DNA from 2 places in the Chitinophaga sp. ARDCPP14 genome. Region 2 is predicted to be linked to the other one. Evidence: riboswitches for the same ligand, from Rfam matches in the RefSeq annotation. Region 2 holds a riboswitch; the other holds the start of a gene.
The links. Region 2 has a riboswitch for S-adenosylmethionine ahead of ACLHR0_RS28270 (trans-sulfuration enzyme family protein). Riboswitches for the same ligand answer to the same signal wherever they lie in the genome.
Positions count from the first base shown of each region.

Region 1: linked by a shared signal. The riboswitch ahead of ACLHR0_RS01855 (trans-sulfuration enzyme family protein) and the one ahead of ACLHR0_RS28270 (trans-sulfuration enzyme family protein) in region 2 are both predicted to bind S-adenosylmethionine.

Region 1 is NZ_JBKIXB010000001.1:468,641-480,820, forward strand. Features, by position in the region: gene ACLHR0_RS01820 (efflux RND transporter permease subunit) at 1-980, opposite strand, end outside; gene ACLHR0_RS01825 (efflux RND transporter periplasmic adaptor subunit) at 1,010-2,143, opposite strand; gene ACLHR0_RS01830 (TolC family protein) at 2,162-3,496, opposite strand; gene lipA (lipoyl synthase) at 3,905-4,804, opposite strand; gene ACLHR0_RS01840 (hypothetical protein) at 4,841-5,647, opposite strand; gene ACLHR0_RS01845 (OsmC family protein) at 5,841-6,248, shown strand; gene ACLHR0_RS01850 (DUF2851 family protein) at 6,501-7,784, opposite strand; SAM riboswitch class I at 7,912-8,031, shown strand; gene ACLHR0_RS01855 (trans-sulfuration enzyme family protein) at 8,217-9,395, shown strand; gene ACLHR0_RS01860 (homoserine dehydrogenase) at 9,492-10,673, shown strand; gene ACLHR0_RS01865 (Maf family protein) at 10,736-11,305, opposite strand; partial or broken gene ACLHR0_RS01870 (geranylgeranylglycerol-phosphate geranylgeranyltransferase) at 11,308-12,180, opposite strand, start outside.
Region 2 is NZ_JBKIXB010000014.1:14,520-26,699, reverse strand. Features, by position in the region: gene ACLHR0_RS28280 (NirD/YgiW/YdeI family stress tolerance protein) at 1-11, opposite strand, end outside; gene ACLHR0_RS28275 (dicarboxylate/amino acid:cation symporter) at 111-1,322, shown strand; gene ACLHR0_RS28270 (trans-sulfuration enzyme family protein) at 1,273-2,451, opposite strand; SAM riboswitch class I at 2,603-2,716, opposite strand; gene ACLHR0_RS28265 (NAD-dependent epimerase/dehydratase family protein) at 2,792-3,736, opposite strand; gene ACLHR0_RS28260 (YdcF family protein) at 3,788-5,023, opposite strand; gene ACLHR0_RS28255 (ATP-binding protein) at 5,320-7,437, shown strand; gene ACLHR0_RS28250 (uracil-DNA glycosylase family protein) at 7,446-8,138, shown strand; gene ACLHR0_RS28245 (hypothetical protein) at 8,157-8,372, opposite strand; gene ACLHR0_RS28240 (DUF6881 domain-containing protein) at 8,420-8,704, opposite strand; gene ACLHR0_RS28235 (hypothetical protein) at 8,708-9,016, opposite strand; gene ACLHR0_RS28230 (SDR family NAD(P)-dependent oxidoreductase) at 9,376-10,230, opposite strand; gene cbiB (adenosylcobinamide-phosphate synthase CbiB) at 10,212-11,162, opposite strand; gene ACLHR0_RS28220 (pyridoxal phosphate-dependent aminotransferase) at 11,147-12,169, opposite strand.

The DNA of each region.
Region 1 (12,180 bases), on a different contig from region 2:
ACTACATATTCCACATCGTTTGGAAACTGCTTCTTCAGTTCTTCCATTGCTGCCGTAACATTCTTCGCTGTTTCAATCGCATTGCTTCCCGGCGCCTGGTAAACCAGCAGGTAGGCTGCACGCTTGCCATCCACAAAGTTGTTACCCGCGTAGTTGAATTTGCCTAACTGCACACGGGCTACATCTTTCAGGTATACCAGCGTTCCGTCTGACGGACGTGTTTTAATGATCACATTTCCAAATTCCTCAGGGGTGGATAAACGTCCTTTGGTGAAGATGTTGTATTCAAAGGTTTGCCCGGTTTGTTGCGGCGGCGCACCCACGGAACCTGCGGTGATCTGCGCATTCTGTTCTGCCAGCGCTGCGCGTATATCCTCGGCAGTTACGCCCATTTCTGCGAGCTTATCGGGCTTCAGCCAGATACGCATACTGAAATCATCTGCACGGGTAAAGATATCACCCACACCTTTGGCCCTGAGCAACGCATCTTTTACATATACGTTGGTGTAGTTATCCAGGAAGGTAATATCGTGTGTGCCTTTGGGTGAGTACAAAGCTACCAGCATGAGAATGCTGGGATTACGCTTTCTAACGGTTAAGCCCAAACGCTGTACTTCCTGTGGCAGGGTAGGCTGCGCAATACCCACGCGGTTTTGCACATCCAGTGCGGCGATGTTGATGTCGGTACCTACTTCAAAGTTTACCGTCATACTCATCTGACCACTGCTGGTGTTGTTGGTGTTGATATAGGTCATGCCCGGCGTACCATTTACCTGTACTTCCACGGGCGTGGCCACGGTTTGTTCTACCGTTTGCGCATCCGCACCGGTATAGGTACCTGTTACCTGCACAGTGGGGGGTGAAATTTCCGGATACTGGCCAATGGCCAGGTTCATCATCGCCAATATCCCCACCAGCACCAGTACTATAGATATTACTATAGCCGTTACGGGTCGTTTTATAAAAGTATCTGCAATCATGATCTTCTGCTGTTGATTCTACTGATAAACTATTTCTTCGCAGGCGCGCCTGTTGGTGCGGCTGGTATTCCTATCTGTATCTTGCCGCCATCACGTAAACGCTGGAAGCCTTCTGTAATCACTTTATCGCCGGCCTGTATACCGTCCATGATCACGATCCTGTCGCCGATTCTTGGTCCGAGATGTACTTTTTGCTGGGCTGCCACAGAATCTTTTGCGATGAATACAAAGTATTCACCCATCTGCTCGGTGATCGCTTTGTAAGGAATGATCAGCCTTTCGCCGGATTGTTCGTTCAACACACGCAACACGCAGCTCATACCATCTTTCAGGCGGTCGTCGGGGTTACTGAATTCGATACGCACGCGAATAGTACCGGTCTGGTTATCCACGCCGCGGTCGATAGCCAGGATCTTACCGGCATGAACGAACTCTGTGCCATCGGACAATTGCAACCGGAAGGTGGAGTCGCTGGCTTTACTGCCCTGCATGGCGGCAAAACGGGAGATATCATTTTCTGTTACCACGAAATCAACACCTATCGGGTTTTCGCTGGAGATGGTATTCAGGAGGGTTGTACCGGGGCTCACCTGTGCGCCCAGCTTTACCTGTGAGATACCGATACGCCCGGTAAACGGCGCTTTGATCAGGGAATAATCCAGGTCGGTACGCACAGCAGACAGGTTGGCTTCTGCGGCAGCCAGCTGGCTGCGGGAAGTTTCCAGCGTCGCTTTCGCGTTATCGAGTATCTGACGGGCCACCGCATCCTGCTCTGCCAGTCGCTGGTAACGGTCGTCATCTTTTTTTGCTCTCTCAAAGGTGGCTCTTGCGCTGGCCACATTTGCCTGCGCCTGCAGATAAGCCGCTTCATATTTACGGCGGTCTATTTCATACAGGGTCTTTCCTTTCTGCACCACTTCACCTTCTTTAAAAAAGATCCCGGTAATAAACCCTGACACCTGGGAACGCAGTTCCACCTGGTTCAACGCTACTACTGTGGCGGGATATTTATCGTAATAAACGGCCGGTGCTACGGATGCCTCCGCAATATTTACCGGTGTAGGGGGCACAGCAGGCGCTCCTTTCTGGGCAGGACCTTTACAGGCAGTAAAGCCCAGGATACTGGCAGCGCTGATTAAGACAATGTTGTTCATTTTTTTCATATCCGTTCCGGTTACCATTTAATAATTAGCGGTTAAGGTTCCTAATGCTTTTTGCAGGTCTATCCGGCTGGACAGCACCTGGTACATGGAATTATAAAAATTCAGTTGCGCAGTGCGCAGTTCTGTTTCAGACACCAGTACATCGAGGTAAGTTTTAATTCCTTCTTTATACTGCAGTTGTAACATATCGTATACATCCTGTGCCATCTGTACATTTTCTTTCAATGTGAGATAGTCGTTATAATTACTTTTATATGCAGCCATTGCCTGTGCGTACTGCGAATTGATCTGGCTTCTTAAAGCCGCGAAATCCCATTGTGTACGCTGGATCTGGAGTTCTGCCATGCGAATGTTATGCACTCTTTTTCCTCCCTGGAAAATGGGTAAGGATAATTTCAATCCAAGTAAAGAGTTGGGGAAATTCTCACTGTATAACTTGCCAAATTGCTCATTCTGGTAAGCAAAAGAGTAGTTAATAAAAGCAGATACGGTGGGCAGGTAACTCCATTTATTGTATTTCAGGTTAGCCTGCAGTAAGCTTTGCTGTGTTTCGAGTAACTGGTATTCAATGCGGTTTTTATAATCGGCCGTCAACAGGGTGTCCGCGCCGGTTACCTCTGCTGCTACGGAAGCGGAATCCTCCGTCAGCGGCACATCGCCGCCGTTCAGCGGATATCCCATCAGTTCCTTCAGGTAAGCCTGTTTGGAGATGAGCAGTTCACGCGCGGCCTTTTGTTGTGCGCGGGCATTGTTCAGTGAAATGGTAGCGCGCTTGGCATCCGTTTTATCCACAATACCGCTGGCGTATTGGTTATTCGCGTCTCTGAGGCTGCGTTCCAGGCGGATAATGTCTTCACTCAATACCTTGATCTGCTGTGTAGTGAGGAGTACGTCGTAGTAAGCCTTGCTCACATCTGCCACCAGGTCTATCTGGTTGCGTGCTGTGGTCTGATGGCTTTGTTTCCGTACATCCCTTGCCGTATTGGTGGCCAGTAAGAGATCGCGGGTAAAGAGGTTCTGATTCAGTCCGAACTGCGCGGTAGAAGTATTGGCCACGCCTACTTTGGTAGGATTACCACCAAAAATGGAAGTGGGCAGTTCCAGGTAATGCTGGATATTATAATCCAGGTTGATCTGTGGATACCAGTCGGCCAGCTTACTTTTCACTGTTCTGTCGGTAATCGCTTCATCGATGCGCGATTGCCTGATGACCGGCTGATGGGAAAGGGCATACCGCACACATTCCTGCAGGGTAGCGCTGGTTAACAGAGAGTCCGTAGATTGCTGTGCAAATACCTGCGGGGATATAAATAATCCGCACGCCACAGCTAACAAATAAAATGCTCTTTTCATAAAAGGCTTTTGACATTCAGTTCATCATTGTACCAATCGAAAGAAAATAATGTATACCAGCAAGCGGTTGATTTCTTTCATGGCATGGCATTATCATCCCGTATTTGTTGCAGCGCTGTACGCACTCCAACATTTTTAATTGCCGCAAAAACATGTTAAGCTGTAATCATTACAGCAAACAGGTAGGTCGATAAGAGAGTTGCGAATTCAAAATCATCTGAAACTTTATCAGCACGGTTTCCAGGATGGTTTCAGGTATCTGAATACAACGTATAACAGCGAAGTAGGTGAACAACAAAATGATTCTGTTGCTTAGGTAAAACGAATTCGGGCGCTAAGATAACGCTATGAAAACGAAAATCCACCCTTTTGGGTGGATTTTAACAATTAAGTGAAAATCAGTTCCGGTCATCCTTTATTACGACCGCTGACAATATGTTTCTCTGCGTGATAAGATGATCTTACTAACGGTCCTGACTCTACGTAGTCAAGTCCCATATTGTAACCTATCTCACGTAATTCGGCAAATTCATCAGGATGCACGAAGCGGGCAACAGGCAGGTGTTTTGGAGTAGGCTGGAGATACTGGCCCAGCGTTACCACATCACAACCGTTGTCGTACAGGTCCTGCATGGCCTGTACCACTTCTTCTTTTGTTTCGCCCAAACCGAGCATGATACCGCTTTTCGTGCGCATGCCACCTTCTTTCAGGCGACGGATCACTTCCAGGCTACGGTGATATTTGGCTTGTATCCTTACCTGTTTGGTTAAACGTTCTACAGTTTCCAGGTTATGTGATACAATTTCGGGCGCCACATCGATAATGCGCTGGAGATTTTCCCATTGGCCGCGGAAGTCCGGGATAAGGGTTTCCATGGTGGTTTCCGGGTTCAATGCCCTTACGGCATTGATGGTGTTGGCCCAGATAATGGAACCGCCATCTTTCAGTTCATCCCTGTCCACAGAGGTGATAACGGCATGTTTTACTTTCATCAGGTAAATGGCTTCGGCCACACGCTGTGGTTCATCAAAATCCACTGCCTCCGGCCGACCGGTGGCTACGGCGCAAAAACCGCAGCTACGGGTACAGATATTTCCCAGGATCATGAAAGTAGCGGTACCGGCTCCCCAGCACTCGCCCATATTAGGGCAGTTACCACTTTCGCAGATCGTATGTAATTTATGGGTATCTACCAGGTTTCTAACCTGTTTATAATTCTCGCCTATGGGTAATTTAACGCGCAGCCAGTCTGGCTTTTTTACTCTTGTTGTAGCCGGTTCGGCGGCTATTACGGGTAGTTCTTGCATCGCTTATTCCTTTCTTTAGAAGAGCAAAGTTAATACTTATCTCTTATTCCAGCGCTTCCCGAATTGGATGCTGATATATGCATTAAAAAAGAACTGTTTATTTGGGTCAACGCCATCCACTATCACCATAATAGGGATCTTTTTTGTGTAATATTCAGCATTTACCCCTACTTCCAGGGCGCTCACCACCTCGTTAAAATGGGCCCAGTCGAACCGCATGCCCAATTTGGCATGTAAACCCGGTACCACACTGAGGTTATTCCAGCCCTTACCAAAGCCGCCGGCGCCATTGATCTGTTCCTTATGCAGGAAAAGGTCTGCCGTTTCCGGGCTGTATTTGATATCCACATTCTCGCCGTTTTCGTCCTGTACGTTCAGGTAATAAGGTTTCAACAGCCCCAGGGATACGCCTCCGTAATAGATGGCGTCTACTTCTACCCCGTTTTTATTGGCTTTGCCACCGATCAGATACCGCTGACCCACGCCCAGCTTAGCCTGGTAGAAATTATTCTGTTTACCGTATATAAATGGACGCTGGGTAAAGGCATAACCGCTGTTGTTCTTTACTTCCTTGTGACTTTTCTTCTCTCCAAACTCAAACTGGAAATAATTCACCTTTTTCCTGGTTTTCCGGTATCCCAGTTCCGCAAAGCCGGACCAGCCGTCGGTATTCAGCCGGGCACCCGCGGAAAAGTCGCGCTGGAAAACGTTTTCCCCTTCTTCCTGTTCACGGAAAATGGAGATCTTCTTCAGCTTACGCTGTTCCTTGTCGCTCTTCTTATTAGTGCTTTGCTGCTGCCGTGAGGTGGATTGCGCAAACAAGCCGCCGGATATTGTTGCCAAAAACAGGATTAAGTATATTTTTTTCACAGTGGGCTATTGTTATAATAATTAAACGCTTGAACAAAGGTATTGTTATGTATATATTACAAACGTAGCTAATTTTTTTTTAGTTTACCAGGGCCTTCACTGCCAGGGAATACACTTATAATAAAAATACATTTAATTTTACGGATTGATCATTTAAAAAGATATCATGCAAACAGCATCTATTATCTATACCGGCGAACTTCGTACAACCGCCACCCACCTGCAATCAGGCACTGTTATCGAAACAGATGCCCCTGTTGATAACCGTGGTAAAGGAGAAAGATTTTCCCCGACCGACCTGGTGGCTACCGCCCTCGGTTCCTGCATGCTCAGCATCATGGGCATTAAGGCGCTGGATAATAACTGGGCTATTGAAGGCACCAAAGTAAGCGTTCAGAAAATAATGGGCTCAGATCCCCGCCGCATTACCGGCGTAACCATCGTATTCGACTTCCCCGCCGGCCATGGCTTCGGTGAAAAGGAAAGAACCATCCTGGAAAGAGCTGCCCTCACCTGCCCGGTGGCCAAGAGCGTGCACCCGGATATTGTGCAGGACGTAACCTTTAACTGGTAAAGCGGAGAATCGCCTTCGGCGATTGTAAATTGTCTTGGAGCAGGATTACGCTGATTATACTGATTGGCTTGATTTTTACTTTTAGATTTTAAAAAGATTAAAGGGAGATAGAAACGGATATACCCGCTTTTATCTCCCTTCATCTTTTTAAAATCCAAAAAAATCCAAAAAGTAAAAATCAAGCCAATCAGTATAATCAGCGTAATCCTGCTCCAAGACAATTTCCGCATCGCCGAAGGCGAGGCGCCCTCCTCACACCCCCGCGATGATCTTCGCTCCTATGGCGCAATGCAGGCACTTCTTCTCGTCGCAGTAGTGTTGCTTCAGCTGCAACAGGGCTTGCGATTCCATAGCGCTTTCCTGGGTTACGCCCAGCCGGCTCCAGCTGTTGGTGATGTGGTTCTTTTCCGGCGGCAGCTGTTGCAGGAAATGCAACGCTTTTTCCTGGTAATATTTCCCGTTCTTATCCTGTCCGTACAGGAACAGCAATGGCAATACCGTGTTGATCAGGATGCCCTGCACCGCCTGTTTTCCCGGCCGTTGTGTGCGGGCCACGGAGTGTCCGAAGCGGTAGTGCGTATGCCAGTACGCCGACGGCTGTACGAAGAACAGCTGTTCCAGCGCTGTTACGTCGGGGGCTTCCAGTATGCGGGAAAACAGGTGGGGAGATTGCTGCAAAAGCGCCGCAAAAGTGGCCAGCCGCATGGTAGGAAAGGCGGCAGGCCGCATCCGCAGCCAGTTCCATTGGTGAGCGGCCATAGGGCTTAGCCGGAACTTGTGTTGCAGGTGCCCGTAAACATCCTGTAACTGCAACGCATATCCGTCTGTTTGGGGCGCTTCCAGCATACCTGCCTGGCCAAACAGCAGGGCCTCCAGCTGAAGCAACAGGTGCCGGTACCGCATCAGCATTTTGTAGGGCAGCGACTGTGCCACCTGCAGGAATGGTAAGGTATTTACGGGCGTGCCATAACTTTGCGCTACCGCCCAGTAACACACCTCTTCCCAGTTGTAGCGATTATGCTGCAGCCAGGCCCGCAGGCTGCCGATCTTACGTTCCCAGCGCTCTGCCAGCAAGCGTTCCTTCCAGCTGAGCCAGATGAGGGGCGGCACCCGCGCAGCATGCGGGGCACAGGGAACAAAAGGCGACAACCGCCGAAGCTCCTCATACCGCTGCAGGAGCAACTTGGGAATATGCTGTTGCAATTCCAGGCAGGGCGCCTCGCCCATTCCTACGGCGGGCATATCGTGTACAAACACCACATGCAGGATAATTCGCCCGTATTGCGGATTATGCTGGTGCCCATGCCGGAACCAGTCGGATGTACGCAGGTGCAGCTCCACCTGGCCTACCCATAAAGTAGCCCCGATCCTGATTTTTGCGGCCGAAAAATCCGGCCCGCCATTGTGGTTGTGACTACCGGGAAACAAGACCTGTACTGATTCTCCGCCGGTAGTGGTTAGATGATCCTGCTTAAATAGCCGGAATGCCCAGATATGCTGGAACAGCTCTTCTGAGAGCAACGGGTTAACAAACATAAGAGATATGGTTGGGTACAAAATAATATCATCCAAAGGTAATAAAACATCGATTAATAAATAAAATTCAACTCCAATTTGGAAATCTGCTCAAAGTCATATTACCTTTGCGCCAGTTCTTACACATCACTTATCCAGAAAGGCGGAGGGACTTGGCCCTGCGATGCCTTAGCAACCTTTCCTGATTATTATGATCAGGAAAAAGGTGCTAATTCCTGCCCCGGTGCGAATCGGGGAAAGATAAGTTGGCAGAGATAATACTTCACAGAGATATATAACTTTCTAAAGGAGCTCTTCCAACAAACGGGAGAGCTTTTTTTATGCCCCTTCCCCACCCTTTTCATGGATTTGTTGTTGTTTAAGTTGATCTTTAATGATATCGTTGCAGTTGGCAATTGTGCACATTGAACATCATTAAAAATAATTTATAACATGAAAACAGCTACACAACTGATTCATAGCATCCCGGTAGACGAACTGACAGGCGCCATTTCTGTGCCTATCTATCAAACGTCCACCTTTGTGCAGGAATCACCCGGCATCAATAAAGGCTTTGAGTTTTCGCGGGCGAACAACCCCACGAGAAAAGTGCTGGAAGACCTTATCTGCAACCTGGAAGAAGGGTTTGCCGGATTTGCGTTTGCCAGCGGTATGTCGGCCATAGATGCGGTGCTGAAGCTGTTAAAGACCGGCGATGAGATCATGGCCGTGGAAGACACCTACGGTGGCATCTTCCAGATCTTTAATCACATGTTTGAACGCTTTGGCATCAAAGTGAATTTTGTAGATACCAGCAACCTCGATAAAGTACTGGCCGCCATCACGCCCAATACAAGGATCATCTGGCTGGAATCCCCTACCAATCCTACTTTGCGCGTATCTGATATTAAATCTATCAGCAAAATTGCTAAACAACATAACATCCTGCTGGCGGTAGACAATACCTTCAGCACACCATTACTGCAACAGCCGCTGACACTGGGCGCCGACCTCGTTATCCACAGCGCTTCCAAATACCTCGCAGGACACTGTGACGTAATTGCCGGCCTCGTAGTCGTAAACTCAAAAACACTGGCAGACCAGATCCGGTATAACCAGAATATTTCCGGCAGTATCCTCAGCCCGTTTGAAGCATGGCTCACCATACGCGGTATTGAAACATTATACCTGCGCCTGGAAAAACAATGCAGCAACGCCAACGCCATCGCCAATTGGCTGGCCACACATCCCGCTGTGGATAAAGTATTTTATCCCGGACTGGCTACTCATAAAAATCATCACATTGCCCGTAAACAACAAAAAAATTACGGCGCACTGGTAAGCTTTTCCCTGAAAAGCGACAATATCAAAAACGCTATACGTATCGTAAACGCCACCAAATTATTTAAGCTGGCAGAAAGCTTTGGCGGCGTGAAAAGCATGCTGGCCCATCCGGCCACCATGACGCATCGTACCATACCGGAAGAATTCCGGAGAAAAACAGGTCTGCAGGACTCCTGCATCCGTTTATCAGTAGGCATCGAAGATGCTGATGACCTGATCAACGACCTGAAACAGGCGCTGGATAAATTAAACCATCCGGCCGGCAAGCAAATTACTGTTTTACAATAGCCGTCAGCGGTTAGCACACCACTTTCAATGTTCAGAACCTGATCATCTCTGTGCAGCGAAAGACTGACCCCTACGGCGGAAAGCTCAAAAAAAAGTATGGAAAACAAGATCATCAATTTAGGCATTTTCGGATTTGGCGTCGTAGGACAAGGACTCTATGAAGTTTTGAACAGAACAAAAGGTATTAATGCACGGATCAAAAAAATCTGTATTAAAGACCCCAATAAATCAAGACCTATCGATAGCAGCTACTTTACGACAGATAAAAACGACATCCTCGAAGATCCTACCATTGACGTAGTAGTGGAACTGATCAACGACACCGAAGCAGCCTTCGAAATAGTAAGCAAAGCACTCCGCAACGGCAAAGCCGTAGTAAGCGCCAGCAAACGTATGATCGCTGAAAACCTGCCCGCACTATACCAGCTGCAGGCAGAAAACAAAGTGCCATTCCTGTATGAAGCGTCCAGCTGTGCGAGTATTCCCATTATCCGCAACCTGGAAGAATATTATGATAACGACCTGCTCAATGCTGTAGAAGGTATCTGTAACGGATCTACGAATTATATTCTTACCAAAATATTTGAAGAGAACCTCAGCTTTGCCACTGCCCTGCAACAGGCACAGGACCTGGGTTTCGCGGAAACAGATCCTACACTTGATATCGAAGGATATGATCCGAAATTTAAAATAGTGATCCTGCTGCTGCACGCATTCGGCACCTTTGTGAAACCGGAAGAAGTGTTCAATTTCGGGATCCATCACCTCAATGATTTTGATATACAATTTGCCAAACAAAGAAATTGTACCATCAAACTGATTGCGCAATGCCGCCGCCAGAACGGTCACGTATTTGCGTATGTGCTGCCACACCTGATCAGGGAACACAACCTGCTTTATGATGTGTATAACGAATACAATGGTATCCTGCTGGAAAGCGCATTCACCGATAAACAATTTTTTGTAGGCAAAGGCGCAGGCGGTACGGCTACCGGCAGCGCGGTATTATCCGATATCTCTGCCCTGTTATACAACTACCGCTACGAATACAAAAAGATCAAACAAAACAATCAGCCCAACTTTACCAACGACGTAAACCTGAAAGTATACCTGCGCTACAAAACACCGGACCAGGTGGACCTGGCAGAGTTCTTCAATATCTCTGAGAAATATGAATCTACTGAATGGCGCTATGTGGTAGGTACTATTAACTTACAAAAACTGAGAGAAGCCGGCTGGCTGAAAAATAAAGATGTGAATATTCTCGTATTGGAATAAAGATAGTAATAAGCAAAAACCAATCATGAAAACGGCGCAGTTCCCTGCGCCGTTCCTCTTGCTTAAAAATTTTCCAGTTCTTCCACTACCCTGCTCACCGGTAGCCCCATTACATTATAGAAGCAACCGTTTATACTGTCTATGCCCACAGCGCCGATCCATTCCTGGATCGCATAAGCCCCGGCTTTATCAAAAGGTTTATACTTATCCACATAATAAGTGATCTGCCCGGTGGTTAACGGCTTGAAATGCACGGCCGTTGTTTTGGAAAAAGCGACTTCTTTTTCTCCCTGTTGAATAATAACGCCGGTGACTACACGATGTTCACGCCCGCTGAGGCGCGACAAAATATCAATGGCATCTTCACGGTCCTTTGGCTTGCCGATAATGTTGTTATCCAGTACCACCACTGTGTCTGCAGCGATAATGATATCGCTGGCCTCACACAGGTGCTGCACAGCGGCCGCTTTCTGCCGGGCAATATGAACCGGGATATCGGGTATGGCCAGCCCGGGAGGAAAAGTTTCTGCGGTTTCTACCACCTTCACCTGGAAAGGGATTCCGGCCTGCTCCAGCAGCTGCTTTCTGCGTGGCGACTGGGAAGCCAGGATAACGGGCGCGCGGTTATACATCTCTATAAATAAAGTTTAAAAAATATCATTGATAAAATACCGGTGAGCATAATTACCTTCACCAGGGAACTCACCTTGTGATAGTGTTCCGGCAGGCTTGCTTTTTTTAATCTCAGGTAGATATAGGCGCAGGGCACCTGCACAAACAGGAACAAATAGCCGATGGCAATATACCAGCCAAGTATCCACACCCGGATTTCCACCAGGAGGATAATAATGATCAATGCCAGCAACAGCGCATTGCAAAAGCGTTTGGCCGCCAGCACTCCCCAGGCAATGGGCAGGGTGCGGCACCCGTCTTTGCTGTCGCCCATCATATCTTCCAGGTCCTTCACAATTTCCCTGACCATAGAAATGAGGAATGCAAATAACGCATACACCCCGATGATCTGGATCAGCTTCCGTCCGGTGGGCGACAAGATGGCTTCAAAGCTATGATAGATCTGTTTTTCGTAAAAACCTACCACCACTACTGCCAGGGCAGTTAGTAATGAAATGACCACATTCCCGATGAGTACCTGTCTTTTAAAAGAAGTGGAGTAAAACCAGAGCAGCAGGGAACAGATTACCTGGGTGAAGCCGAGGTAAAACTGCTCTGTTTTCCAGGCTACCAGGAAACCCAGCGACACGCCGGCCAGGTTAAGCATGGTGTGCCAGGCCATAGCCCAGCGGCGGCTGATAATTTTGTCCAGCACCATTTTATCGGGCTTGTTGACAATATCTATGTTAATATCAAAATAGTCGTTGATGATATAACCCGCAGCTGCTACCAATATAGTAGACAGGCTTAATAAAATAAATTGAGGAACCGGCAGTGACGGCTCTTCGCCGGAGCTGCGTAAAACCGGCTCTACTACGCAATATTGCAGTAAAAA
Region 2 (12,180 bases):
CAGCTTTTCATGATAATTATATTGGTTCGCTAACACCATAAACAATAATCATGGCAGATTGTTCACCGAACAGATACATTTGGTTATCTTGTAAATCATAAACTTCAGGTATGGGATTCCTCAAAACGTACAGTAGTATGTTCTGGTTACTGGCAGGCATCATTGCCGGCAGTATTGCCGGGCTTATATTGGGTGAGCGTGTAGCCGTTATCAAACCACTGGGCGATGTATTTCTGAACCTGCTGTTTACAGCCATCATACCACTGGTATTTTTTGCGATCTCGTCCGCCATTGCCAATATAGAGGCGGGGCATAAGCTGGGCCGTATTCTCGGTGTGATGTCGCTGGTATTCCTTTGCACCGTTCTCATCTCCGCCTTTCTTACTATTGTGGCCGTATGGATATTTCCCATCCACCAGCAGGTAACGCTTACAAAAGATGTGAACCTGGAACAGCCGGGCAACTGGGGCGAGCAGGCAGTACGGCTCCTCACTGTGAATGAATTTTATGAGCTGCTGTCGCGTAAAAATATGCTGCCGTTCCTGATTTTCTCCGGCCTGGTAGGTTTGGCAGCCATGCGTACGGGAGAGAAAGGCGCTGCTTTCCGCGGATTTCTGCAGTCGGGCAACGAGGTGATGAAAGATATCCTTACGCTTATCATGAAATTGGGCCCTATCGGGCTGGGCGCCTACTTCGCTTACCAGGTGGGCACTGTAGGGCCGCAACTATTTGGTACCTATGCACACTCCCTCGGTATTTACTATGGCTTTGGCGTTGTATATTTTATTGTTGGCTTCAGCGCGTACGCATTTGTTGCCGGTGGTATACCGGGTATAAAAATTTTCTGGAAGAACAATATTGTACCCACCCTTACCGCGGTTGGTACCGGCAGCAGTATTGCCACTATTCCGGCTAATCTCCAGGCAGTAGAGCGGATGGGCGTTCCACGCGATATCGGCAACGTGGTAGTGCCATTGGGCGCTACCCTGCATAAAGATGGCTCCAGCATTTCTTCCATCATAAAAATGGCCGTGGTGTTTGCCATGTTCGGAAAGGGCTTCGACAGCGTCCCCATCATTTTAATGGCACTAGGCGTTACCGTTATAGCCAGCATTGTGGAAGGCGGTATTCCTAATGGCGGCTATATTGGCGAACTGCTGGTGATGAGCATCTACGGGTTTCCCATAGAAGCGCTCCCGCCGCTGATGATTATAGGCACGCTGGTAGATCCGCTGGCTACAATCCTCAATGCGACGGGCGACAATGTTGCTGCTATGCTGACAACACGTTTTCTGCGGGGGCGGGCGCCGGCAGTTTCGTAAACGCCTGCTCCAGGTCGGCCAGCAGATCAGCGGTTTCTTCAAGTCCTACTGATAAACGGATCAGGCTATCGCTTACGCCTGCCGCTCTTCTCTTTTCTGCGGGAATGGATTTATGGGTCATGGCCGCAGGATGACACAATAAACTTTTGATGCCTCCCAGGCTTTCTGCCAGTTTAAAGTAATGCGTAGCAGTAACAAACGCAGTTGCCGCTTCGGCCCTGTCATCTTTCAAGGTAAAAGATATAATTCCTCCAAACCCTTTACTCTGCTGCTTTGCCAGCTCGTGGCCCGGATGCGATGGCAATCCCGGGTAAAACACTTTTTCTACTGCCGGGTGTTTTTCCAGGTATTCCGCCAGGGCCTGCGCATTAATACCATGTTGCTTAATACGCAAGTGCAATGTTTCAATACCACGTATCAGCAGGAAGCTGTCGAACGGGGAAAGAATAGCGCCGCAGGCATTCTGATAAAATTTAATCTCCTCTCCCAGTTGTAATGTTTTAGCCACTACCACGCCCGCAATCAGGTCGCTGTGGCCGCCCAGGTACTTGGTAGCACTGTGGATCACCAGGTCGGCGCCCAGCTGCAAGGGCTTTTGCAGCACAGGGGAGGCAAAGGTATTGTCTACACAAAACAAACAGTTATGCGCTTTTGCAATGCGGCCTATAGCCGCAATATCTGAAATCTTCAGCGTTGGATTAGTGGGCGTTTCCAGCCAGATCAGGCGCGTGGCCGGTGTGATGGCGTTGAATACCGCCTGCGTATCGGAGGTATCTACATAGTTTACTTTGATACCAAACTTCTCATATACTTTATTAAACAGCCGGAAAGCGCCGCCGTAAATATCATCTACCGCTACAATTTCATCGCCTGATTTCAGGAGCTTGATTACCGCGTCGATTGCTGCCAGGCCGCTGGCAAAAGCAGATGCAGTAGCGCCGCCTTCCAGTTTCGCAATGATCTTTTCTGCGGTTTCACGGGTAGGATTATTTGACCGCGCATAATCGTATCCTTTATTTACACCGGGTGCTGTTTGCACAAAAGTAGATGTCTGGTAAATAGGAACTGCAATGGCGCCTGTTTGCGGATCTACGGGAATAGAATGGATCAGTTCAGTGATAGTGCTCATCTTTGTTTGATTTTTAGTTTGATGAAAAATTGGTTAAACAGGTCCGTTAAATGAGCATATCAAAAAAGGTGGGAGCATAAAAAAAACTCACCTGGGAGCCAGATGAGTTTTCTATTATCGTAAGAATAATATCATGTAAAACTATTGATCTGACTTATCTTTCCTGGTCCGTAAACCGGGATGGATGCAGCACCTTTCACTGTTTGCACAGTGATGGTTGCTAAGGTATCGTCGGGCCATGTCCCTCCTCCTTTCTTGATAAGCTATTTAAAGAACTGGTGCAAAGATAAGACAGAAAAAATAACTTCCAAATTTATTTTCCTACTAAATCAGTAGACTATTATTTATGTGCCAGTGTTAAACGGATTCCTTCTTCATAAGAAGTAGGTTTCACCTTAAAGTGTTGTTCAAACTTTGTAGAGTCGAAGATATAAGGATAGTTACTCTGGTACAGCATTTCCTTCATTTCCCGGATGGTAGTGTCAAACAATCCCGAGAGGGTCAGCATAAAACTGCCCAGCTTCATATATTTAGGTTTCACCCCCATCTGGGTGGCAATTATATTTATATATCCGTTGCCGTCCGGCGCCGGGTTGGCGGTCGGCAGGTGCCATACCTGGTTCCAGGAACTATCGTCCTGTGAAAGAAGGTACAATCCTTTGGCAGCATCCGGCGTAAAGGTATAGCTATGTGTCTGATCGTCTTTTCCAAGCCACATGGCATTGCTGTTCTTCCGGAACTTATCGATGATCAGCAGGTTCAGGAAGCCGGTTTTATCTGCGCCGGGTCCGTAGAAGTCGGCCGCCCTTGCAATGGTAGCCGTAAGGCCACCGGCCTTTACCTCGTTCATTAACTGGGCTGCAATGGCCGCACGGATCGTTCCTTTCTTACTGGAGGGATGATACGGCGTATCTTCTTTCATAGGTCCGTTTACTAACCCGTAAGAATATACGTTGTCGAAGAAAATGAGCTTCGCACCGGCTTCCTTGCAGGCATTAATTACATTGGTCATGATCTTTGGCCATGCATCAGACCATACTTTGATATTATATTGGAGACCGGCTGTAAGAAATACGATGGCACTACCTTTTACGGCGTTCTTTGTTTGAGCGGCATCGGTAATATCGGCCGGCACCAGGTCGGTGATGCCTTCAATGGATTTTGGCGACCGGCTTACGAGGCGTACCCGTTTCTGATGACGCACCAGTTCGGCTGCCAGTTCGTTAGCAATAATACCTCCTGCACCGAGGATTGTATATAAGGGCTGGATAGATGAATCAGACATAATAAGGATGTGTTTATAAAGTAGACGAATAAATGGATGAGATATTTTATTTCAGGGGTCCAATGGATCAAACACATTTACCTGCAGCGACCGCAGATCCGGCAGGAATGATAAAAAGTAAAGGTCGGCCTGTTTGATATCTGCCGCAGGCATATATCCTAACTCTGTGGTGCAACGTTGGGTGAACATCGGGCTGTTCACGTAGGCAACGTGCATCACATCAGACACGCACATCATTCTTTTACCGGCCGGTATGCCACTCTGCCACACGATCCTCACGGCATTACGCACGTTGGTGGTAGTGTGGCGGGCATAAGGGTCTACCATCACCGCCGACGCAGGGATCTTCAGTTCATGTACCAGGTATTTCCTCATTTCCACCGCTTCGGAATATTGGGTACCTACCGGTCTTACATGACCACCGGATACAATAATAAAGGGCGCCATTCCTTTGCGGTATAATTCCGCACCGGTACGGCAGCGGCTTTTACCGGTTTCACTGATGGCCTCCTTTGCTACCGGGCTTGCGCCCAGGATAAGCATGGCGGAGTACGGATATTTGTTCCAGTCTGTTTTCTTTATTTGTTTATACGCATCCCGGTTGGTATCAGATAATGGTTCATAACGCACGGCTTCATCGCGGCGGTTCAGCGTCAGTAATTCCAGGGCCACGTGCAGCGACGGCTGGAAAAACAAGTCCGGCTTCTTTTTCCCCGCATCTTCAATTACACGTTGTACCATTGCCTTATAGGCAGGCGACATCACGTAATAAGTGGCCGAATCAATCACCGGGTAGCGGAGTCCTTTTCCGTTCGTATAGGCATTGAGGATATAGTTCACGCCATCGGCGGCATCCTTCCAGGCAAGGGAGAGCAATACCGGGTCCGTTTTCCCGGCATACAACTGGAATAAGCCACTGCTGCGCATTTCACTTACCAGTTGTTCCATTTCCTTTGGATGTTGCTGTAATAAAGTAATAAAAGCGCTGCTCACTTCACTGATGGTGCTGCCGGCAAACTGCAACGGAGCGGTAAAATCACCGCTACTCACGGGATGGGTTATACGCTGTGTGTATTCATCCCGCAATGCGGTAAGGGTGCTATCCTTATTTATCAGCTGCGTCACACCAGGCACACGCTCCAGCAATGTAAACAGGTAAAAGATCCTGTCCTGCAGGGCACTGGTTCCTTTGTAAAATTTGTAATGCGGGTCCGGTGAAACAGGTTGACCAAAAACAAAAGGCAAGCATACGAGGAGTAACAGACCGGTAAGAAAACAGTTTTTCATCAAAAGCAGGTATTACAGCAACAATAATACAAAAGGAAAAGGGAACTTTATCTTCTCCCTAAAATATAATACATATTTTATATACCAATATTAAAACCTTAAAGTTTGCACCCATATGAAAGTTTTAATAGGTAAAAATATATAATGTATTAAATATAATTATACATAGGAAACTCAGCAGAAAATACATACCTATTCTTTTAGTTTTTCATTGATTATCTATTAGTTAGGGAACGTAAAATCATTATTTTCGTCGCGGTTTTGCCACCACGCCGACGTCCCAATCATATGTAACAATGTATACAACCCACGAAAAAAAGACCTTTGTACGTTATGCTGTGCTAACGATAATGGTGATTGTTTTGATGACCTTTTTCATGATTATCTCTTTAAGAAAAAAAGAGTCAGCACAGTTAAGCATTGTTGTTAAAGACCTGATAGCTACTAAAACTGATGTAGGTCATATTGACCAGGCAGTGCAACTGTTGTACGCAGCAGACAATAACTTCCGTGTATATACGCTCACTTACGACAAGCATTACCTGAATGCTTATGTGGGCCAGTTGAGCAGCATTACTGCGCACCTGGACAGCGCCGTGAGCTCCGCTAAAAATGAAAAGCAGATGCATGCGCTGCTGGCGGATAAAGTAAAGAAGTCGCAGCTGTACCTACAGACACGCCTATACGTAGATTCATTGCTGCAGCTATCGCAGGTATGGGACACTGCCACCCACCCCCTCCCCCTGCAGCAGTTGAGTAATATTAAAATACCGGCGCCCAACATAAAGGCCGACACGATTATAACTACGGAAACGGCCACTGCAAAGGGCCGCAAGAAACTACTGGGCCGCATCAAAGATGCGATCAGCAATAAATCGCAGGTACAGCAAACCAGCCAGCAGGTGAAAATCGTTCAATACGACACACCAAAGGATGGCAAAGCCTTTTCAAAAGATCAGCTGTCAAAGATCCAGGCCGCCTATAATAAGTTTATAAAAGATGCCACCGAAAGTCATAATAACCTGAAGCAAAAAGAATACGCCCTCGTTATTGCCAACGAGCGGCTGTTCTCTGAATTGCTTCACCTCATGGCGAACCTGAAACAGGACATCGTGGCGGAAACCGATAAGCGGCGGCTGCAATTGGGTCACGATATCGATCATTCCCTCTACAAGCTGGATAAGCACAACTACTGGGAGATTCCGCTCATCCTGTTACTGGCAGCGATTATTATATATGGTATTGTCCGTTTATACCGCTACGACCTGGCGTTGCTAAGAGCCAAGCAACAGGCTGAAAAGTTTGCACAACAGAAAAGCGACTTTGCAGCGACGATCAGTCATGAAATACGCACACCGGTACAGTCGGTGCTCGGCTATACGCACCTGCTGGAACGCGATACAACGCCCGAAACGGTGGCGGCTATACGTCACTCTGCAGAAATGCTGCTACAGGTGGTGAATAACGTACTCGACTACACGCGGATGGAATCTGCAGAACCCATATTAAGAGAAGAGAAGTTTGCTCCCCGTACCGCTATTGAAGAAGTATGCAATACGCTGGCCATACAGGCAGCCATGAAGTCGCTCACGCTGGAGGTAAACATCTACTTCCCCAGCACTTTAATTGTGGTGGGCGATGCCTTCCGCCTGAAACAGGTGTTGATTAACCTGGTAGCCAATGCCATTAAGTTCACAGAAAAGGGCGGTATTACGGTAACCGCGCATATACGTGACAACAACTTATTACAGGTAAGCGTAAAAGATACGGGTGTAGGTATTTCGCATAAAGAACTACCTTTAGTTTTCGAGGCCTTTTCCCAGGGAAATAACCATTATCATAAGGGAAGCGGATTGGGATTACATATTTCCAAGAAGATCATCGACCTGCACAACGGAAAGATACATGTGGAAAGCCTCGCAGGAAAGGGCTCCACTTTTTATTTTGAAATCAGGTATAAGCTGATGACCCCATCACCTGTTACCAAAAAAATTATTGTCCCGGTGAATAATACATCTACAAACGCAACTATTCCGGCGGGTATCCGGTTACTGGTAGTAGAGGACAGTATCCTCAACCAGAAACTGCTGGCCCTGATGCTGGACAGAATGCAGGCTTCTTACCTGATTGTTTCTTCAGCAGAAGAAGCACTGGAAGTATACCATCGTGAAGCATTCGATTTTGTACTGACCGACATTGACCTCCCCGGCATTGATGGACTGATGCTGACCAATATGATCCGGGAATTACCTGACAAGAAGAAAGCCTCCGTAACCATTATTGCCATTACCGGTAATGTTATGGACGATGATATTGAGCTGTATCTTCGTTCAGGTTTAAATGATTACATCATGAAGCCTTACCGCGAAGAAGACATCCTGGAAAAAATTACCAGGCATCATCAAATGGCGTAAATTGCGGAATGACTATCGCCGATCAGATCATTAGCTTCAACAGCCAGCTGCATTTCCCGGGCAAGTTGCCCGCAGGTATACGTGTGATGAACCCTTTCCGGGAAGGCCCCGATATCATGGATATCATGACACAGTTCTATAAAAAATTTTATAACGACAAACAGCCACGCCAACTGATCCTGGGCATTAACCCCGGCCGGCTGGGATCGGGATCTACCGGCGTACCTTTTACGGATACTAAACGTATGTGGGACAAGTGCGGCATTGAAATTACCGGGCTTAAAACGCACGAGCCCTCCTCTGTATTTGTATATGATGTAATAGACGCCTATGGCGGGGTGAAAAAGTTTTACCAGCAGTTTTATATCAGCTCTGTTTGTCCGCTCGGATTTACCTCCCTTCAACCTGGCGGGAAGGAAATAAATTACAATTACTACGACAGCGCCGCTTTAACAAAAGCCGCCTATCCTTTTATTGTGAGCAGTTTAAAAGCGCAATTGCAGTGGAATATCAGTCGTGAGGTATGCTATTGTATGGGGACAGGGAAGAATGCCGCGTTCCTGCAGGCATTAAATGAAAAGGAGAAATTTTTCAGGGCGATTGTCCCGCTGGAACATCCGCGCTTTGTTATGCAGTACAAATCCAAAACGAAGTCGCAGTATATCGACAAATACCTTACAGGTTTTGAGGAACACCCGTAACCCCAATCTGTGGAATTTTTACGCCGTCTGAACCGCGATCTGGTCTGCAATGTTGTTCAGCAGTCCCATGTTTAAACGACGGCCATTGTCTGTAGCGCCCGGTGCACGTACATATCCGTCTTCGTCTTTCTCCATCATTACCTCTTCTCCGTCTACGTCTACCAGAAAGCGTTCAGCTGAAGAGGGTTTTACGTAAAAGCGGCCTCCGGAAGTTTTAATCATAAATGCGTTCATAAGATTCTTTTTTCTAAAGAACTTACGCAAACCACGGACCAGCTATGTCAGGACAAAAAATAAAAATATTGATTCCAGATCAGTTCAAATTCTGCCTTGGAAATTAGTTCAGGAATAAATTGCCTGTCTTCCATGATTTCTTCCAGGCCGGGCATCACCTGATCGGATAAGGCGGTGCCGCCGAAATGAAAATTGCTGCAGGCGATGCCGAAGCTTCCATCCGGGTAGATTTCAATTTTCCTGTTTTCGAAACGCTGCGAATCTATCTCGCTGTATAGGTATACCGGTTCGTCTTCAAAATGATGAAGCCAAGATACTTTGAGATACTCCATTTTTTAGATTTTTACAAGACGGCAATCCCAGGTATCTTTGGGTTGTTCCTGTACCGGATCGGGCGTTACCACGCCGGTGATCTGGTAGATATTGCCTTCTTCATGCAACCGGTCGCCAATCTGAGGGGTCAGGTCGTATTTAAAGCGGATGGTAGCAATGATACCGAAAGACTTGTAACTATGAATTTTTATGATACTCGCAGATCTTACAGGTAAAAGCAATTCGGCCTTTTTGCGATTACGACTCCTGTACATGGAGATCATCGCCCATAATGCCAGGGCAAACAAAAGGCTAAGGAGCAGCAGATTCACGGTTTTGATCAGGTTTAGGTTGAATAATATTTTATAGTTGAGCGGTACCTCCTGTTGGCATAAAGCAGGTACTACTACAATATAGTGAATTTAACACATGTAAACAATTTTTTTTACAAGGCGGGGATGCGCCCTCCGGCGGGGAGGTATGGAGAATGCTTATATATGTGTTACTTCCGGGATACTTCTGCCATGCTTCAAACCTGCGTATACCTTGGATAAACCATGCGGTATTAATGCTGTCAGCATGGACTCCTAATGCACTTCCAATGCACTTCCAATGCACTTCCAATGCACTCCCCATGCACTCCCCATGCACTATGTCTCATTTTGCCCCCGGATGGACAGGTGTTGGTACCTTAAACATTGATATTATTAAACACCTGTAGCGGATCATCATACAGAAAACTATATCCCAGCACGTTTCTCAGTTTACTGGAACCTACAATTTTATAGGGTTCCTCTTCGGCGGGTAATCTGCGTGGCATCTGGATGCCGAGGTATTGCGCAGCTGCCTTGTAATAATGGCTGCGTTGCGGGTGTCCGCTGGCGCAGGCGTTGAATACTTCTCCCCACATCTTCTTTTCTATCACCTGCCGGATAATACCGATGCAGTCGTCGCGGTGGATTACATTCATGGGCTGGCCGTTGGCTTTCCGGCCTTCCATGATCCGGCGCTGATCCGGCAGCCGGTCGTAGCCAATGAGCCCGCCGAAGCGCAATACGGTGGTATCAAATGCGTCTGACTCCAGCAGGAGGCTTTCGGCTTCCCGCAGCGCCATCCCGTTGGGCGTGTCAGGGATTTCTTCATTTTCTTCTGTTACCAGGCCGTTGATGTCTTTATATACAGAAGTGGAGCTCACAAAGATAACTTTGCTGATGGGCGTTGTGGCTATAAAACTGCGCAACAGCGCTATTTCTGATACATGTGCATCTTTGCCTCTTTCTTTCCGCGGCGGGATATTTACGATCAGTATGTCGGCATCCCAGAAGGCATCGGGGCCGGTCAGCACGTCTTCAGACAATACCACCGTATACGCTTCCAGGCCAAGGGCCTGCAGCTCCTGTACGCCTGCCATGCTGGTGCGGGCTCCTTTTACGGAATAACCTGCGGCTTGCAGGTGCAGTGCCAGGGGCTTTCCCAGCCAGCCACAGCTTAAAATACTGATCCTTTCGTTTCTTTCCTGTCCGGGGTTTACCGCTGTGCTGTCCATATAAAATAATATTTTACTGCAATAATGCTGATGATCATCACGAAAGTAACTGCCTGATTAAGGTACATTACCTTGCTGAATTCTCCATGTTCAATACTGCGTTCATTTTCACCGATGTAAGGTTTATTTACCACTACTCCCTGGTAGAGGTTGGGACCACCGAAGCGGCAATCCAGGATACCTGCCAGTGCAGCTTCCGGATATCCTGAATTGGGGCTGCTGTGTGCCGGTCCGTATTTAATCATAAAATGCCAGGCACGGCTGCTGCCATACAGGAGGATCATCAGCAGCGCCGTGATACGGGCCGGGATAAAATTGGCTACATCATCCAGGCGCGCAGCGAAGCGTCCAAAATACAGGTATTCCTTGTTCTTATAGCCTATCATGGAATCCAGGGTATTAATCATTTTATACAACATCATGCCGGGCAGCCCCAGTACAGCGTAAAAAAACAGCGGCGCTACTACCCCATCGCTCAGGTTCTCAGACATCGATTCAAATACCGCGATGCGGATCTGATCAGGTGAAAGATGACCGGTATCCCTTCCAACTATCCACGACAACCGCCTGCGGCCGGCCTCCACTCCTTCGTGGTGTAAAGCTGCAAATACTTCTTTGCCTTCCTGTAGCAGGCTTTTGTTAGCCAGCGCGAAAAAAACAAACACTGCACTGAATCCATAGTACACTACCGGCCACCCCGATAGTACTATAAGCGTAAAATAAAAACTTATATATACTGCTACGCACAAGGTAACCGTGAGCAAGGCCCCCTTCCAGAACCGGGCGCCTCCCCTGTTCAGCCAGCGTGTGCCCCGGCTGATCAGCCAGCCATAAACTTTCACAGGATGCGGCCAACTGCGGGGATCTCCCAGCAGCAGGTCGGCGATATACCCTAACAGTAGCGGCAATACGAATTTTAATACAGGGTCCATTGGCGCAAAGCAGTAGTCAGTAATTGATTGTCAGCGGCATTGCGGCAGGCAACCCGGCAATGCCCGGCTTCCAGTCCGTAGAAATTGGAAGCATCCCGGATCAGCAGGCCATACTTCTCCATCAGCCATGCTTTCAATGTAGCGGCGGTACCGGTTAATGTTTCAAACAAAAAATAATGCGTATGCGATGCATATACTTTGTACTCGGGCATCTTACGGATACTCTCCCACAAATGAAAAGTTTCCTGCAACAGGCTGTCGGTCGCAATGGTAAACTGCTCCGGGTGTTCCACGATATAATAGCCGGCATCCAGTGCCAGGCTATTCACCGACCATGGCATCCGGAAAGCCCTGACACGGTCCAGCAGTTGTTTCCTTCCTGCCATATACCCCAGCCGTAAGCCCGGGATACAACAGGTTTTAGTCATGGATCTCAGCACCAGCACATTTGGTAACCGGTGCAGGAACGGCAGCATGGTAGCGGCATTTAGTGTAAACTGTATATAGGCTTCGTCAATGATGAACACCGTATGCTTATTATGGGCGATGAGTTGTTGCAGGGCTGTTTCATCCAATGCCTGCCCTGTAGGATTGTTAGGATTGCAGATAAATACCAGGTCGCTGCTGAACACGGTACCCGGTGTGAGCTTATCCCATTGCAGGTACAGCACCTGGTGCCCATACAGCTTACACGCATCTGCATACTCCGAAAAAGTAGGCACTACCACCGTGGTAGTGGCGCCTGTAAATGCCTGTGCCACCAGGTAAATGGCCTCTGTGCCACCGTTGGTAACCAGGATACTGCCGGCGGGGAGAGCCTCCTGGTTTTCGAGCATGGCCTGCAGCTTTGAGCCACCTGCGTCCGGGTAATGATCTATACCCGTTACTTTATTCCTCAGGTGCTCCTTCAATCCTTCCTGTAAACCACCATACCATACGTTGGAGCTGAAATCAGCTTTCACCTGTTGGGCAAACAGGTAACCATCGTCACCGTGTCCTTGTATCATAATGCAATATT